DNA from 4 places in the Salinicoccus sp. Marseille-QA3875 genome. Region 1 is predicted to be linked to each of the others. Evidence: riboswitches for the same ligand, from Rfam matches in the RefSeq annotation. Region 1 holds a riboswitch; each other region holds the start of a gene.
What was found. Region 1 has a riboswitch for thiamine pyrophosphate ahead of ACY8DT_RS05975 (ABC transporter substrate-binding protein). Riboswitches for the same ligand answer to the same signal wherever they lie in the genome.

Region 2: linked by a shared signal. The riboswitch ahead of thiD (bifunctional hydroxymethylpyrimidine kinase/phosphomethylpyrimidine kinase) and the one ahead of ACY8DT_RS05975 (ABC transporter substrate-binding protein) in region 1 are both predicted to bind thiamine pyrophosphate.
Region 3: linked by a shared signal. The riboswitch ahead of tenA (thiaminase II) and the one ahead of ACY8DT_RS05975 (ABC transporter substrate-binding protein) in region 1 are both predicted to bind thiamine pyrophosphate.
Region 4: linked by a shared signal. The riboswitch ahead of ACY8DT_RS11965 (ECF transporter S component) and the one ahead of ACY8DT_RS05975 (ABC transporter substrate-binding protein) in region 1 are both predicted to bind thiamine pyrophosphate.

What each region holds. Positions count from the first base shown of each region.
Region 1 is NZ_CM143103.1:1,158,675-1,162,894, forward strand. It holds gene ACY8DT_RS05970 (ABC transporter permease) at 1-689, opposite strand, end outside; gene ACY8DT_RS05975 (ABC transporter substrate-binding protein) at 693-1,691, opposite strand; TPP riboswitch at 1,782-1,882, opposite strand; gene ACY8DT_RS05980 (hypothetical protein) at 2,026-2,235, shown strand; gene ACY8DT_RS05985 (sodium:solute symporter family protein) at 2,266-3,711, shown strand; gene ACY8DT_RS05990 (hypothetical protein) at 3,708-4,220, shown strand, end outside.
Region 2 is NZ_CM143103.1:1,487,075-1,491,294, forward strand. It holds gene ACY8DT_RS07560 (N-acetylglucosaminidase) at 1-421, shown strand, start outside; gene thiE (thiamine phosphate synthase) at 461-1,084, opposite strand; gene thiM (hydroxyethylthiazole kinase) at 1,077-1,859, opposite strand; gene thiD (bifunctional hydroxymethylpyrimidine kinase/phosphomethylpyrimidine kinase) at 1,864-2,664, opposite strand; TPP riboswitch at 2,812-2,932, opposite strand; gene fdhD (formate dehydrogenase accessory sulfurtransferase FdhD) at 3,002-3,790, opposite strand; gene ACY8DT_RS07585 (L-lactate MFS transporter) at 3,951-4,220, shown strand, end outside.
Region 3 is NZ_CM143103.1:463,512-467,731, forward strand. It holds gene ACY8DT_RS02480 (VLRF1 family aeRF1-type release factor) at 1-502, opposite strand, end outside; gene ACY8DT_RS02485 (AraC family transcriptional regulator) at 602-1,492, opposite strand; gene tenA (thiaminase II) at 1,581-2,252, opposite strand; TPP riboswitch at 2,332-2,423, opposite strand; gene ACY8DT_RS02495 (hypothetical protein) at 2,467-2,613, opposite strand; gene ACY8DT_RS02500 (Fic family protein) at 2,716-3,759, opposite strand; gene rlmD (23S rRNA (uracil(1939)-C(5))-methyltransferase RlmD) at 4,004-4,220, opposite strand, start outside.
Region 4 is NZ_CM143103.1:2,358,335-2,362,554, forward strand. It holds gene ACY8DT_RS11955 (ABC transporter ATP-binding protein) at 1-280, shown strand, start outside; gene ACY8DT_RS11960 (ABC transporter ATP-binding protein) at 273-2,093, shown strand; TPP riboswitch at 2,145-2,236, shown strand; gene ACY8DT_RS11965 (ECF transporter S component) at 2,299-2,880, shown strand; gene ACY8DT_RS11970 (ABC transporter ATP-binding protein) at 2,886-4,220, shown strand, end outside.

The DNA of each region.
Region 1 (4,220 bases):
ATCAGCATGATGACAAAAATCGATACGAATACCTGATCCGTCCGGAACGCGGAAGATGCGACCGTCATGAAGACCCCGAGACCCTGCTGGGCACCGAGCCACTCGGCAATGACCGCACCCATCACACTGTATGTGGCAGAAATCTTAAGACCTGAAAAGAAATACGGCAGGGCACTCGGCCATTCCAGCTTGAAGAAAATCTGCCGGCGGCCGGCGCCGATCATCCGCATATAATTGAGCAGTTCGGGATTCGTCTGCCGAAAACCGTCAATCAGGGAGACGGCGATCGGAAAGAAGACGACGAGCGTGATGATCAGTATCTTCGGCAGTGCCCCGAAGCCGAACCACAGCACAAGAAGCGGGGCAAGCGCAATAATCGGCACATTTTGCGAGAGCACCATAAGCGGGTAGATGCTTTGCCTCGCCTGCGGCACCAGATGCAGTGCAACCGCCAGAACGAGTCCGACCGATACACCGATGGTAAACCCGCCGAGCGCTATCAGTATCGTCGAGATGCTGTGGTCGATGATGCGTGGATAGATCTCGATGCCTTCCTGTATGATCTGAACCGGGCTTGGCAGCATCCACGCCTCGATCTCAAAGATGCCGACAGCCAGCTGCCAGATGACAAGTATGGCGAAAATGGCGAGGAGCGGTGAGAGTACGCTCCATGATAAAAGTCGTTTCATCGTTTATTCCTCCGATTCATCCGGCAGAAAGTCATTTGTGAATGCAGCATCGACATCCAGCTCAGACTCGATCAGATCGCTTTCATACATCCAGTCCGAATAATTCTGCCAGACCTCCCGGTCCTGATACCCCCAGTAAGGCGCGTCACTCTGATAGACATCCGCCAGCCACTCCTGGCTCGCCATCACAAGCGCTTCGTCGAGATCCGGTTCGGCATCAATCAGGTGAGACGCCGCCTGTTCCGGATTTTCCATCGCCAGCTGGTAGCCTTCCGTCGTCGCACTCATAAAGGCTTCAACCGTTTCCGGATCGCTTTCAATCATATTCTCATTCGTAATCATTACAGGTGTATAAAAATTCAATGCATCCGAATACTCGGTGAAGTCGATTGTATTGAGCGGCATATCCCTGAGCTCAGCTTCAATCCCCGTCCATCCGTAATAGATCCATGCAAAGTCGACATCACGCTGCACAGTAGCAAAGAAATCCGCCTCCCCGACGTTGAGGATTTCGACTTCACTGAAATCTGCACCATCCGCCTGCATGATCGAGTGAATCGTCTCCTCTTCGATCGGTGAACCATAGCCGCCATATGTGTGACCTTCAAGATCCGACGGCGTTTCCAATCCGTATTCTTCAGGTGAAGCCAGATATGACGTATTATCCTGGATGATTGCAGCGAGTGACACGATCGACACATCCTGCAGACGCGCCTGCGTCACATTCTCCTGTGCACTGATGCCGAAATCACCATTGCCTGTCGCGACCGTCTGTTCCGCGCCCGCTTCACCCGGCAGGACGATTTCCACATCCAATCCGTGTTCCTCGTAATAGCCTTCCGCCTGTGCGGCATAGACACCTGTATGATTCGTGTTCGGCGTCCAGTCCAGCACAAACGTGACATCCGTCAGTTCATCCATATCAGCGGATTCCTCCGCACCACCGCCCCCGCACGCTGCAAGCAGCAGTACGAATACGACGGGAAATAGAATTTTATTCATAATAAAAGCACTCCTCTCAAAAACGGCATAAAAAAACACCTTCCTTATCCGGAGGCGTCAAGACTTGTGAGGGTGGACCATACATCCATGGCATAGCCGTCACACATTCCCTCCGCTGGTATTATCCAGATCAGGTCCAAGGGTCAGGATACATCCTTCTCAGCCACAGTATGGCTCCCCTATGCATTAATATTCGTTTGTGGCATCAATTATATCATGATGGAACCGTATGTCAAAAAGTGATGACTTCGTGTTGAAACCGTTACCGCAATTATATATAATAAACATCAACAATTGACCGAATAAATGAAATATTCTAAAAGGGGTGTAGCATATGGCTCAAAGATCAAAGTTCAAAGATCCGGGTTTGTTTGCGACTTTAATCATCATCATCTACTCGGCGTTCGTATTCGGCTGGTGGCCGGTGGATATCTACGTCGCGGGAATTTCACTCGTTGCATGGCTGATGTTCTTCGGATTGTTCATCTGGTTTATTTTGACGGTTGCCTATGTCGTGTGGATTGAAAGAATCGAAAAAGATTAGCACAGCCAGAAACAGAAAGGGGTATGATGTATGCAGATCACTGAAGGAATCATTCTATTACTGTATTTATTATTAATGACTGTCATCGGTATTTATTTCTACCGAAGGGCCAGGCAGAGTGAAAGTGACTATTTCACAGCGGGCCAGAGCATCAATACATTTGTCGGGGCGTTCGCAATCTTTGCTGCCATCGCCAGTTCCAGTTCGTTGATGGGTGCGGTCGGCTCCGGCGTGACGATGGGGCTCCCGTATTATTTCACCTACGCATTCGGTGTGCTTGCCGCACTGCCGCTTGCGATGTTCCTGATCTCGGGGCAGGTCAGACGTTCCGGTGCAAAGAGCATGCCGGACTTCTTCCACCAGAGATTCGGCACATCCGTCCAGGTACTTGCTGCAATCATCGTCGTGGTCGCCATGACTTTCTATATGGTGCCGCAGCTCACTGCAGCAGGTCTGATCGGTTCCTACGTGCTCGGCATCGATTATGCCACAGCAACCATCGTACTCGGGCTCGGCTTTACAATTTATGCAGCACTCGGCGGTATGTGGGCGATTACATATACCGACCTGTTCCAGGGGATGATCATGCTTTTTGGTACGGTCATACTCGCCGCCGTCATCTGGGTGGACTTCGGGAGCATCGGCAATATGCTCGACAGTGCACTCGCTGCCGATCCGGCATTTGGTGACGTCACACAGCCTTGGATGTCATACTTCGGACTGTTCATCGCATTCATATGGTTCGGCATCATCTCGCCGTCGGTCGTCATGCGTAACTTCGCTTCACGTGATGCAAGAACGGCACGCCGCTCTTCCATGTGGGGCACATTCATCTATATCATCCTGTTTCTGGGCGGTTTTTTCGTCACGATTGCCGGTGTCACACTCGGCATAGTTGAAACGCTCGATAATACAGATATGATTTTCGTCTCCGTCGTCGAAGAATATCTGCCGCCGATTCTCGGCGGCGTCATGCTCGCCGGACTGCTCGCTGCGATCATGTCATCGGCGGACGCGATGCTGCTTGCGATTTCAGCAGGCATTGCACATGATATTTATAAACAGCATATCAATCCGAAAGCGAGCGAGCGCTTCGTCACCCTGCTCGGTCTGATTACGATGTTCGTGGCAGTCATCATCGGCATCGTGATCGCCATCAATCCGCCGGGCATCATCGCCGTCATGGTCGGATGGGTCGGCGGCTTCCTGTTATCTGCGTTCGGTTTCCCGTTCGTCCTAGGTATCTGGTGGAGACGCGCCAACAAGATCGGTGCATTCACCGGCATGCTGGGCGGTGCGATTCTGTTCGTCATACTTGTTTCAAGCCAGGCACTGCCGACCAATGCCGAACCGATCATCGCGGCACCCGTTTCACTCATCCTCGTCATCGTAGTAAGCCTGATGACATCACCGCCGCCGAAAGAGCAGCAGGCCAGAGTCGATATGTATCACTCACACCTGGATGATAATAAATGATAAAACGCATAGGAAAGACTCATATATCTGAAAAAGAACTGTATCAATCGATATATAAAAGTTTAGGGATGAAAGCCCGGCTGAATAAAACCATCAACGCAGATTATCTCAAAAAAAACACAACGAGTGCCACTCTTCTTTACCACCCATTCTGGATGGTGAAGAACCTGGTTCTCGCAGACCGGCCGCCCTTTCCGCCGAAGAAGATTCCGCGGATGATTTTTATCGATGCTGTGTCCGGGTATCGAGGCATCTTTTCCCATGTGCCGCCGGTCAGTGAAGAAGCGGTGGGTGATCGGTTGGTCGTCGAGCCGGTTATTCAGGAAAATGAAGTCGGCAAGTACGCCGAAGATGTAAGAAGGAAACAGATTGATAAGCAGTATCTTCTGAAGAAACCCAGGCATAAAATTGTGGAAACTTCCATGGTATATCTGCCGATCTATAAAGTGGTTGTAGACAGTGCAGAGGTAGATAGAACCTTCTATATCAATGGAAACACAGGAGAATCG
Region 2 (4,220 bases), 330 kb from region 1:
GCAGAATCTCTATGATATTAATGTATTATATCTAATCAGCCATACCCAGGTAGAGACAGGTAATGGTGAATCAGAGCTGGCACAAGGTGTAGAAACCGATCAGACCTACTATAATTTTTTTGGTATCGGTGCATTTGATAAACAGGCAGTTGAGGCAGGTTCAAGCTATGCAGAGCAGGAGGGCTGGACTTCACCTGAAGCGGCTATAATCGGCGGTGCAGAGTTTATAAGTAATAATTATGTCAATAATTATCAAAATACATTATATAAGATGAGATGGAACCCAGAAAAGCCGGGAACTCATCAATATGCAACAGATATCAGATGGTCGGTAATCATCGCTGATATAATGTCGTCTTATTATAAAGATTATGAATTGAATACCGCTGATTATGAATATATTGAGTATAAAAATGAATGATAAAACGTCGTCATTATTTCAATGACGACGTTTTATATTTTATTCCAGGAATTTACGGACAGAGTGGCGAATGTCCTCCGACTGGGAAATTGCCGAAATGACTGCGATGCCATCCGCACCATTTTCTAAACATTGATTATAGTTATTCAGCGTTACTCCACCGATAGCCACCATCGGTAAATTTCCTATTTTTTCACGCATCAACTTTAAGCCGGAGACACCTATAGTTTCACCTGCATCGTCTTTTGAGCTTGTTGCAAAGACTGGTCCCGTACCAATATAATCGACATTATCCAAATTGCTGGCAGCTAGTTCCATCTCATCACGAACGGACAGTCCGACAATTTTATCATCAAAATATACAGGCAACTTTTCAGGACTCATATCATCCTGGCCGATATGGATGCCATCGGCTTGTACTGCCCTCGCAAGATCGACATCGTCATTTATGATGAAGGGAACATTATATCCAGCAGTCAGTTCTTTGACCGACAGAGCAAAGTCCTGTAGCTTTTTACCAGTCAGTGCATCAGTTCCTTTCTCTCTCAATTGAAATAATGTGATGCCGCTCTGTAATGCCTGCTCTATTATGTGAAGACTGCTCTTTATATCTCCACCATTTGAACCGTATATAAAATAAAGTCTCAAGTCATTTTTATTCATGTGATTTAACAGCCTTATCTTTTAAAATAACATCATCATTCAAATACAACGCATCGATATAATCCGGTATGAAAGTACCGGGGCCTGCAGCACCGTTCTGTACTGCAGATTCGGCACACAGGTTATAGTAACTGACAGCGTCTATAACGGCGTTATTAACATCGTCACTTTTGGCGATGAATGTCAGTGTAACTGCGCCAAGAAGACATCCTGAACCCGTTATTCTCCCTTGCAGTCCGTGGCCGTTATGAAGAGTATATTTATGATCATGTGTAACGATGGCATCTGTTTCTCCTGTAACGAGTACCGGTATATTATATTTACTAAATGTATTTTCAGCTATTTCAAGTGCATCACTTTCCTCAGCAGAGTCGACACCGCGGGATATACTCTCTTCTCCTGACAATGCCAGCATTTCACTTCTGTTTCCTTTGATGAGGTCAACCTTATAATTCTCGATCAGTTCATCGATAAGGTTCTTTCTGAAAGAAGATGCGCCATAACCGACCGGGTCCAATACGACAGGGACGTTATTTTTATTCGCCTGAACGATCATTTCTGACATCAATTCTTTCTTGTGCGTGTCAGCAGTGCCGATATTGATCAACAGCCCATCCGCTGCTTTCATCAGAGATTCAGCCTCATCTTTTTCACCACTCATAATCGGTGAAGCACCCAGTGCAATAAGCCCGTTGGCGGTAAAGTTTTTCACTACGTCATTTGTTATACAGACAATAAGCGGCGGCTCTTCGCGTATACTTTGTAAAAGTGACATAAATTTACAACTCTCCTTTATATGCAAAATGGTTAACCGGTCCGTCACCTTTTCCAATTCCCGGAGTCTTCTGTATGGCCATGGTTATATACTTTTTCCCGATCCGAAAAGCTTTCTCCAATGGCTTGCCTTTGGAGAGTTCTGCTGTAATGACAGCTGAAAATGTACACCCTGTGCCGTGAGTATGATTAGTGTCCACTCTGTCTGAGGTCAATCTGACCTCATTATCCTTTTCGAACAGGTAATCCACCGCAGCACCTTTTAAATGCCCTCCCTTTATGATTACACTTTGCACTCCAATCTCTTCAATGAATACTTTTGCGGCTTTTTTTACATCTTCTTCATCTTCGATGTCCACACCTGTGAGTTTTTCCGCTTCCATGATATTGGGCGTCACTGTCAAGGCTGCAGGCAGCAGTTCATCTCTCAAATAGGCTATGGCGTCCCCGCTTATCAGATTATGCCCTGACGTTGAAATCATTACCGGATCGATGACAAGCGGCATTTCATATTTTGTGACGTAAGATTTTAAAACCCGCATCATCTCTTCGGTTGCGATCATTCCGCTTTTCATGGCATTCGGCACCTCATCTGAAAATATACTTTCAAGCTGTGCTGAGAGAAAATCTGCAGGCACGTTGAAGACATCCTGCACCCCCATCGTATTTTGTGCTGTAAGTGATGTGACAGCGGACATGCCATATACTTCTCTCGAATGAAAAGACTTGATATCTGCTAAAATACCAGCTCCGCCTGTAGGGTCAGTTCCTGCAACCGTCAGAGCAATCGGCAGACGTTCTGTCATATTTACCCCATCCTTCCCTTTACCAAAATAAAAAACCCGTTTCCGGCAATGAAATCATTGCAGAAGCGGGCTTAGTAATATAAATAACAGCACACACCAAAAGAGCATCATAGTCTATAGAAATATATTTGGTTAGCTGTTTGATATTTATGTACTAAACCACTTCCTTACGCTAGAATTACCCAGATCAAGTCGAAGGGATCAGCACTTTCTGATAAATTTATATCAGAAATCTGCTATCTCAGCTAATGCACCCCTAGTGGTACTGTTATTTACTTAGTTTTATGATAAATGTGTAAAGCATGTAAGTCAAATGACACGAGTCTAAATATAAAGATTATTCAATTTCCTTTATACGCCATGGATGGCTGTAGACATTAAATGAATTGCCGCGCACAAATCCGACTGCAGTAATGTTTAGGTCATGGGCAAGTTTTACTGCCAGATCCGTAGGAGCAGATTTGCTCAGAACGATGCCGACACCGATTTTAGCTGCCTTAGTTAAAACTTCGGATGAAATACGGCCGCTGAATACCAGAATCTTATCCCTGACTGAAATATTATTTTCAACGCAGTAGCCGTATAATTTATCAAGTGCGTTATGACGACCGATATCGCCGCGGTGGACGACAGTGCCATCAGGGCTGCCCAGACTCGCATTATGAATGCCGCCTGTTTCCTTGAAAATTGTACTCGTCGTCTGCATTTCTATCATCAGCCTGCTGATCTGTTCCGGGGTCAATGTCGTTTTACTCATTGATACTTTAGCTGTATCGACATCGTTTTGAAAGTAGAATTGACGGCTTTTGCCGCAGCACGAACCCAATATGCGTTTAGAATACTGGAAATGATCGGTAGGAATTGATTTGTTCAGCTTTATATGACAAAAGCCGCCTCTGTCATCGAGATTGATGGACAGAATATCTTTATAAGATCTGATTGCACCTTCGGACGCAAGAAAGCCGATGACCAGCTCTTCCAGGTGTTCAGGAGAGCATACAAGAGTGGCAAACTCAATATCATTGATATAAATAGTCAACGGGAACTCTTCTGCAACTACATCATCTATATCAGAAAATTGACCGTCAAAGTATCTGACAATCTTTCTGTCTGTTGTTATTTCCATTTTATAACCTCTTTAAAAATATTTTCGGAAAGATTTCACAATTCAGGAAAATGCATTGTCCAGCTATTGATAAACATATATAATACATTATAGCAAACATATACATTTTATATGATAACTATATTTAATGTAAATATTTAAGCTTATGGGGGGAAATTAAATGGAAGTAAACAAGAATCGCTGGTTGATAGCCCTTGCAGGTGTCGGTATACATATTTCAATCGGCTCCGTCTATGCATGGAGTGTTTTTACCGGTCCGCTTCAGGAATCGGTCGGCTGGTCATTGTCTGATGTGTCATTCACATTCAGCCTGGCCATTTTATTTTTAGGGCTCTCTGCAGCATTTATGGGCCACTTTGTGGAAAAGTATGGTCCGAGAGCTTCCGGTTTAGTATCGACAACATTTTTCGCTGTCGGTATGGCAATGGCG
Region 3 (4,220 bases), 700 kb from region 1:
GCCAGTCTTCACGGTTCAAATCCCAGCTGAAAGTGACCTCATCTATTATGGATCCGAGTTCCGTTTCAATAAAACGCGCATCCATCTGCTGAAGAACGACTATCGCTGCTTTCGGGTACTTTTGAACCATCGCCTCAAGCTGCTGTGTGGCAGGTATTTTCTCCCAGTGGAGTGTCGTTGTCACAGGCACCTGAAGAATTTTTTCTTCCCACAATTCTTCATCGGCAGAAGCTGTAATCATCAGACCTTTCTGCAGTTCCATCTGCAGTTCACCTACACGATCCTCTACCTTTTTAAGCAGTTTCTTCAGTGCTTTCTTCTCGGGTTCAGCTGCCGTATTATCTGCGTAATTTTTCATCTCTTTAATCTCATTTTTCAAGTGGATTTTCCATTCGCCATTATTCAAATCCGGGTTGCTTGCATCTGTATTCAAATATAAAGTCAAAACACCGAGTTCGTCCTCTTTTTCGTTGATGCGTCTAATATCTTTTCTTACAGACATAAATTTTTCCCCCTATTCAAGTTGTATGCTCCGGGTGGGTTGAAAAACACTCATATACATCTTTAAACTTATTTACCCTTGATGCCAGTCAATAAAACACTAAAAAGCCGGACAAAGTTTATTTGCCCGGACGATGATATCCCTATTAATCTTTATCCTTGATTGTAATACAAATCTCGCTCTATCCTCTTTATCTGCCAATATTTCAGGTCCCGAGTCCAGCTCATAAGATGCAGACGGCAGCCATTCCGTATAAATCCGCATCCATGTTTTTTCAATTTGTTGCCAGTCCCCTTCCGCTTCAAAGACGATCCATTTATAAGATCCGATTTTCAAAGTGGAATACTCGTCTGTCTCATCATCTGAAAATGCACCGATATACTGATTGAAAGTCGCTTGAGCTGTATCATTCTCACTGTAATCTGCTGTGGCGTGAACTATTCCATATCCATTCTCTTCGGACATCGATGCCAAATCAGTCATTGTCGCTTCACTGATGGTTTCCATCATCTCTCCATACGACGGCGAAAGCACCTCGTCCGCCATTTCCACTTCATACTTGACTCCAACGATTTTGAACGGTTCTTTTTCCACAATACGGTATTTCATTTCGACTCCTCCTTGAATAGTGAGTTGAAAGGACATTTTAGGATATGTTTTTAAACTCTGTTCATTATCTCTTACTGCCGATGGCGTCACTCCGTGAAAACTCTGAAATGCCCGCGCGAACGCATCCGGTGACTGATAGCCGTATTTTACCGCTGCATCAATCACTTTGATATCCGACTTTTTCAATTCCGCCGCTGCAACAGTCAGACGCCGCCTTCTGATGTAATCAGAAATTGTGATGCCGGACAAAAGTGAAAACAGCCTTTTGAAATGATATTCGGAACTGTAGGCCCTCTTTGCCACTTCTTTTAAATCAATCCGATTTTCAAGATTATCTTCGATATAATCCAGCGCCTGATTGAATCCTCTTAACATATCCATTCAATTACCTCCACTCACTAACAAGTCTATCAACCGGTGTTTCCCGCCACCCGACAATTTCTGCCCGTTTCAATCGGGTAAAATAAATTCATTCCCGCTCGGACATCCACGTTTCAAATGTGTATGACATCTCCCAAAATGCCAGTTCGTATTCTTTCGCGATCACAAACTGATCAATGATCTTTTCCTTTTCATCCTCACTTGCTTTCGCTGCCAACTCATCAACCAGGTCGATCATTTCCTGAGTCGACTCCTGGAACCAGTCGCTCGCGTACATCCGGATCCAGTTGCGGTAGATTTCCTCATAAGGTTTCGCCTCTTTATATTTCATGCCGATATCCGCATACAGCCAGTAACACGGCAGAATCGCAGCGATGATCTGCACGAGACTGCCGGACAAGGAAACTCTGTACAAATGGGACGTATAGGCATAAGCCGTCGGTGCCGGTTTGAAGTTTGCAATGTCCTCGTCGGTAATATTTAAAATTTCAGCATGTTCTTTATGTACAGTCAGTTCCGCTTCAGCAGTATTTTTCGCCTTCCCGGCCAGGCTCGCAGATACATGAAAATCATCCGCATGCGCCGCTGCGAATGCATGGACTTTCCCGTAATGTTTCAAATAATAAATATCCTGCAAAATATAATTCTTGAATGTTTCGAGCGGCAGGTCACCTTCAACAATACCTTTAACGAAAGGATGATTCAGACTCTTATCCCAGCTGTCTTTCGTCCTTTCCCTCAACTGTTCTGAAAAACGCATAAAAAATTCCTCCTGTTAGTCGTTCCGACTGGAGGAGGAGGGATTGATGCTTTTATATATTGATTCGATCTTTATTCAATAATAAATTTATCCACTTCCCTCCGCTGGTATTAACCAGTTCAGGTTCAAAGGGTACTTCTCAAGCCTTTAAGACTGCCCCCAGTTGGAACGTATTTGGTTTATATGACCAACATACACGAGTTGCGGATATTTCTCAATACATCACTATTTGGTAAATAGATGAATCGTCGCCTTCAATCATATTGGATCTGATTGCATATAGTGCACCTCTAAACTCTTTCTGATTGTTAAATCTCACACCCATGATGGTTAATTGAGGTTTATTTACGTCCAGTTTCATTGAACCCGCCTCCATGTTTTCGACTGCGGAAATAGTTGATCTTGACAGGCTTTATTTTGAAATTTGAATCAGACAATCCGTTAATTCTAATAATTTCAATACTTATTTTCTAGTATAAAAAGTTGCTCTTCCTTTACCATGGCGCTCAATCTCGTTATCTTCAACAAGTTGTTTCAGCGCGTTTTCAATTGATGCCCTGCTGATACTCGGGACCAGATCCATGATTTCACTCTTAGTAAATTTCCCTAAATTTTGATTTATTGCTTGAATGACTAATTCCTTGGAAGGTAATTTATCATCCATTAAATCAACTCTCTCTTCAAAATCACGGTAAGCAGAAAGTATTATTCCTAAAATATATTTAATGAATGGAAAAGGATTATTCTCTTCCTCATGCCATTTGTGATTACTTTGTTCCAATACCTCATAATAACTTTCCTTGGTCTTTTCTATTTTGCTTTCAATACTGATATACTTTCCAACAACATAACCTTCTCTATATAACAATAGAGCTGTTAATAATCTCGACATCCGTCCATTACCATCGTTGAACGGGTGAACACATAAGAAGTCAAGGATAAAAATTGGAATCAACACAAGTGGATCAATTACATCGTCCTCGAGTGTCTGATTATAGCTTTCGCATATATTATCAATTGCAATAGGTGTTTCATAAGAATCAAGCGGTGTAAAAATCACACTTTGTCTTCCATCCGATCCGGTTTTGGTGATGATATTTTGTGTTGCTTTATATCTTCCGCCAAATGATTTCGCAGAATACTGATATAAATCTCGATGTAACTGTAAAATATACGTTGATTGGATAGGTATAAACTCAAAGCTTCCATGAATGGTATTTAACACATCCCGGTAACCCAGGATTTCTTCTTCATCCCCGTTTCTTGGAATTGTTTTATCCTGGTATAGATCACGTAGTCTCGAGTCGGTGGTCACAATTCCTTCAATTTCATTAGAAGCTTCTGTGCTGCGAATCTTCGCTATTTCAACTAACTTATCCAGAACAGCAGGTTTTTGTTTTAAATATAATTCTTGTCTGCCTTTGTACTCGTGTATTTGTGAAACCAATCCGAGAATCTCGCTATCCCAATGATAATATTTCAAATTATAGTAATTGAAAGCTCTCATTCGCTTAACCTCCTTTTTAATCGCCTAATTATATCATTTTTTAGGCGTATTTAAAATAGATTAGGCGTATTATCACCTAAAATTAATCTTTCTTAGGTGATTTTTGTGTCAAAGGTGGCTAAGTTAATTATAAAACCCACTTTCCCAACTCATTTGTCGTTGAACAAAAAATGGATCACGGGGCCAGGGATGATAAAAGTATTGAATAGATATTGAATCTGACATGAAAAAACAAAGGTTTATTTTAGTTAGACAACTTCTTCTCCAACAGCGTCACCGCTTCTATATGATTCGTCTGCGGGAACAGGTCCACCGGCGTTACCGGGCTGACTGAATAGCCGCCCTGTTCGCTCAGGATTTTCAAGTCTCTCTGCAGCGTGCTCGGGTTGCATGAAATATAAACTATCTTTTCCGGCGCGACTTCTACCAGACTGTCGAGAAAGTCTTCGTGGCACCCTTTT
Region 4 (4,220 bases), 1.2 Mb from region 1:
GGCGCTCGTCCGACGTCCTTCGATACTGATATTGGATGACAGCACTTCTGCGCTCGATATTAAAACTGAATCGGCGCTGTGGGACGCTCTGAATGAAGAGAAGGCGACCCGTATCGTCATTACACAGAAGATTGTCACGGCACAGACTGCAGACAGAGTCATCCTCCTTGATGACGGCAGGATCAGTGCAACCGGCACCCACACGGAACTGCTGGAAAGATCAGAGCTGTACCGACGTATCAACGCATCCCAAAATGAGGGGGGGCATATCGATGATTGATAAAATAAAAAGACCGTTCGGCTATGAACCGATCTTAACCAAGGAAGATCTTAAAGGTAAGAAGAAAAAAGAGGATCAGCGGGCCAATGATTTCTGGGGGACGCTGGTCCGCCTATGGCAGTTCATGAGGAATGAGCGGAGATTATTGTACTTCATCATCTTCGTGGTGATGATAACGAGTCTGTTGACAATAGCGGGACCGTTCCTTGTCGGACAGACTGTCGACAATTATCTCGTCGTCCAGGAGTTCGACGGACTGATCGGGGTGCTGGTCTTCATATTCTTCATCTATCTGCTGTCATCGGGGACCCAGTACCTTGCCTCCTTCTTAATGGTGGGACTGGCACAGAGGACGATCTACAATTTGCGGGTCCGTTTATTTTCACATATGCAGGAACTGTCGGTCAGATTTTTTGATAAGAGACAGCACGGTGAACTGATGAGCCGGATGACGAATGATATTGAAACATTGTCTCAGACGATGAACTCATCGTTCATCCAGTTCACAACAAGCATAGTGACGCTGATCGGTACAGTTTCTGTAATGTTATATTTAAGCCCGCTTCTGACGCTGCTCACGATGACCATCGTCCCGGTGCTCATTTTCGGTGTGGCATTCGTAACAAAAAGGACCGGTCCCCTTTATAAGCAGAGACAGCGGAGAACCGGGGAACTGAACGGATATATCGAAGAGATAGTCTCCGGACAGGAAATCGTCAAAGTTTTTTCACAGGAGGAAAGGACGATAGCGGCTTTCGATGAACGGGCATCAAAACTGAAGCATGTCACTTTCTGGGCGCTGCTTTATGCCGGTTTCATCCCTAAGATAATGAATATGCTGAACAACATCAGCTTTGCGATCGTCGCCGGTGCCGGCGGCCTGATGGCGCTATATACAGACGGCCTTGTTACAATCGGAACCATCGTCATCTTCGCAGAGTTTGCGAGACAGTTCACCCGTCCGCTTGCAGACCTTTCGAACCAGTTCAACCAGGTGCTGTCTGCGATTGCGGGAGCCGAGCGTGTGTTCCAGATCATCGATACAAAAGAGGAATCTGACGATGGAACGATTGAAGATAAGACAATACAAGGCAAAATCGATTTTAAAAATGTCTATTTCTCTTATGATAAAGAACAGTTTGAACCGACGATACAAGATCTGACATTCTCGATCGATGCAGGTGAGTCCGTCGCACTGATCGGTGCGACGGGTGCAGGTAAGACGACTGTCATGCAGCTTCTCGCCCGTTTCTATGAAGTGGACGGCGGTGAAGTGCTGATCGACGGAACGAATCTGACTGAATACAAACGCCATAATGTACGTTCACAGACAGCATTTGTCCTGCAGGACCCGTACTTGTTCGAATCGACCATCAGAGAAAATATCAGATACGGAAAACTGGATGCCACGGACGAAGAAGTGGTTGAAGCGGCGAAGCTTGCGAATGCACATGATTTCATCGTTCAGCTCGAAGATGGTTATGACACGGTGCTCGAACTGGATGAAGGGTTTATTTCACAGGGGCAGAAGCAGCTGATTTCGATCGCCCGTGCACTGATCACAGATCCAGCGATTCTACTTCTGGATGAAGCGACATCAAGCATTGATACGGTGACCGAGCTTAAAATCCAGGAAGCGCTTGAACATCTGATGAAAGGAAGAACGAGCATCATCATTGCACACCGTCTGAATACGATCAAAGCGGTGGACAGAATATTTGTGCTGGAAGACGGCCGGATGCTGGAATCCGGGTCGGAAGCGGAGCTGCTCGCTAAAGAGGGACGCTACTATGAAATGATAAATGCCAAATGACTTCACAAACAGCATCAAGTGTACTATCATACTAGTTAACTGAATAATAAACACATCCACTAGGGGTGCCCCGTGCGGGCTGAGATTCACCCTTAATACCTGATCTAGATTATGCTAGCGTAGGAAAGTGGCATATTTCAATATATGCACACCGTACGTTTGCGGTGTGTTTTTTATTTGGAAATATATTTTTAGGGGTTTTGTTATGGCAGAAAGAAAAGGTCTGACGTTGACAGATGTACTGATAACAGTTGTAATCGGTTTTGTATTTGCAGTGATCTATTCGCTGTGGGGAGCAATCTACACGGTTCTCCAGCCGCTCGGACTGCACTTGAATGAACTGGCTTACGGCATGTGGTTCATCGCAGCTGTCGTCGCTTATTTAATATTGAGGAAGCCGGGTGTTGCACTGCTTGCTGAGTTTGCGGCAGGGGCGGGGGAAACAATCGTCACTTTGCAGTTTGACGTATTCTTAATCGTTTATGCTCTGCTTCAGGGGCTCGCATGTGAAATCATCTTTGCTCTCTTTAAATATGAAAGCACCAGGATGATGACGGCAGTTTACGCAGGTATCGCAGCAGCACTGATCACACTGCCGATCGACTGGTTCTACGGTTATCTGGCCGAAGTGGCCACATGGAATATTGTGTTGATGTTTTCGTTCAGAATCATCAGCGGTGCATTGATTGCAGGTGTGCTCGCGCACTTGATCTATCAGGCGCTCCGTGAGACCGGCGTATTGAAATTCGTCGGCAGCCGCAAATTAAATCATGATGAAGGATTGTAGAAGATTTGGCTATTGAAATAAAGAACCTCAGACTGAAGTTTCCTGAAACGGATAAAAGACAGTTCAGCAATTTAAATATAAATATAAAGACGGGCGAGAAGGTGCTGATGCTCGGCCCTTCAGGTTCGGGGAAAAGTACACTTCTCAATATTCTCGGCGGTAATATACCGAGAAGTATGGATATCCCTTTTAAAGCGGATGTCCTGGATGTCGATACAGAAGCTGCCTACGTGTTCCAGGACCCGGATTCACAGTTCACGATGCCGACTGTCGTTGAAGAGCTCGCGTTCATTTTGGAAAACAGAAATGTACCGCGTAGGGAAATGGACCGGATGATACAGGATGCTCTTTTTAAAGTAGGCTTGAAAACAGACTTGAAGATGCCCATCAATAATTTATCAGGAGGGATGAAACAGCGTCTCGCGATCGCTTCGGCACTGCTTCAGGGCAGTGGAACTTTATTGCTTGATGAACCGACAAGCATGCTGGACGAAGCATCGGTCGGCGGCCTGTGGCAGACACTTGAAAATATCTGGGAGGACAAGACCGTAGTCATTGTGGAACACCGCGTGAACGAGATATGGGATAAGGTCGACCGCGTCGTCTTAATGAATGCAGAAGGCGAACTTATCATGGACGACAGCCCCCACAGCATTATGGATAACTACATTGAACTGCTGAACGAATACGGTGTATGGCACCCATATTCATGGGACTATGCGCCGGTTTTCACTAAAGTTGAGCCAGAAGATGAAACGCTCATAGAAATAAATGACATGACGCTCGAAAGAGGCAGAGAGACACTTTTGAACATTGACAATTTAATAATCAAAAAAGGTGAATGGCTGACAATTGAAGGAGAAAACGGCACCGGAAAAACGAGTCTGATGCTGGCGCTGATGAAGCTGGTCAAAACGGACGGCATCATCCATGTGAATGGCAAAAAAGTCAGGAAGACAAAAGATATTGCGGGCACCGTCTACCCTGTATTTCAAAACCCGGAACTGCAGTTCATTACGAACAAAGTTTACGACGAAGTGTTCATCAACCTGGAGATGCATTATCCACAGGATGCAGCGCATGAAAAATGTGAGGCGCTGCTCGGCAGAATCGGTCTGGATCATGTGGGTCATCTGCATCCGCTTGAAATTTCTACGGGGCAGAAGCGCCGCCTTTCTGTAGCGACAGCAACCGGCGGTGTGCCGGAAGTCATGATTTTTGATGAGCCGACATTCGGTCTTGATCAGAAGCTTTCATACGAACTGCTCAAGATGTTCCATGAACGCGTCGAGGAAGGCGTCACTGTCATCATGATCACTCATGACCGCGGCATTACAGAA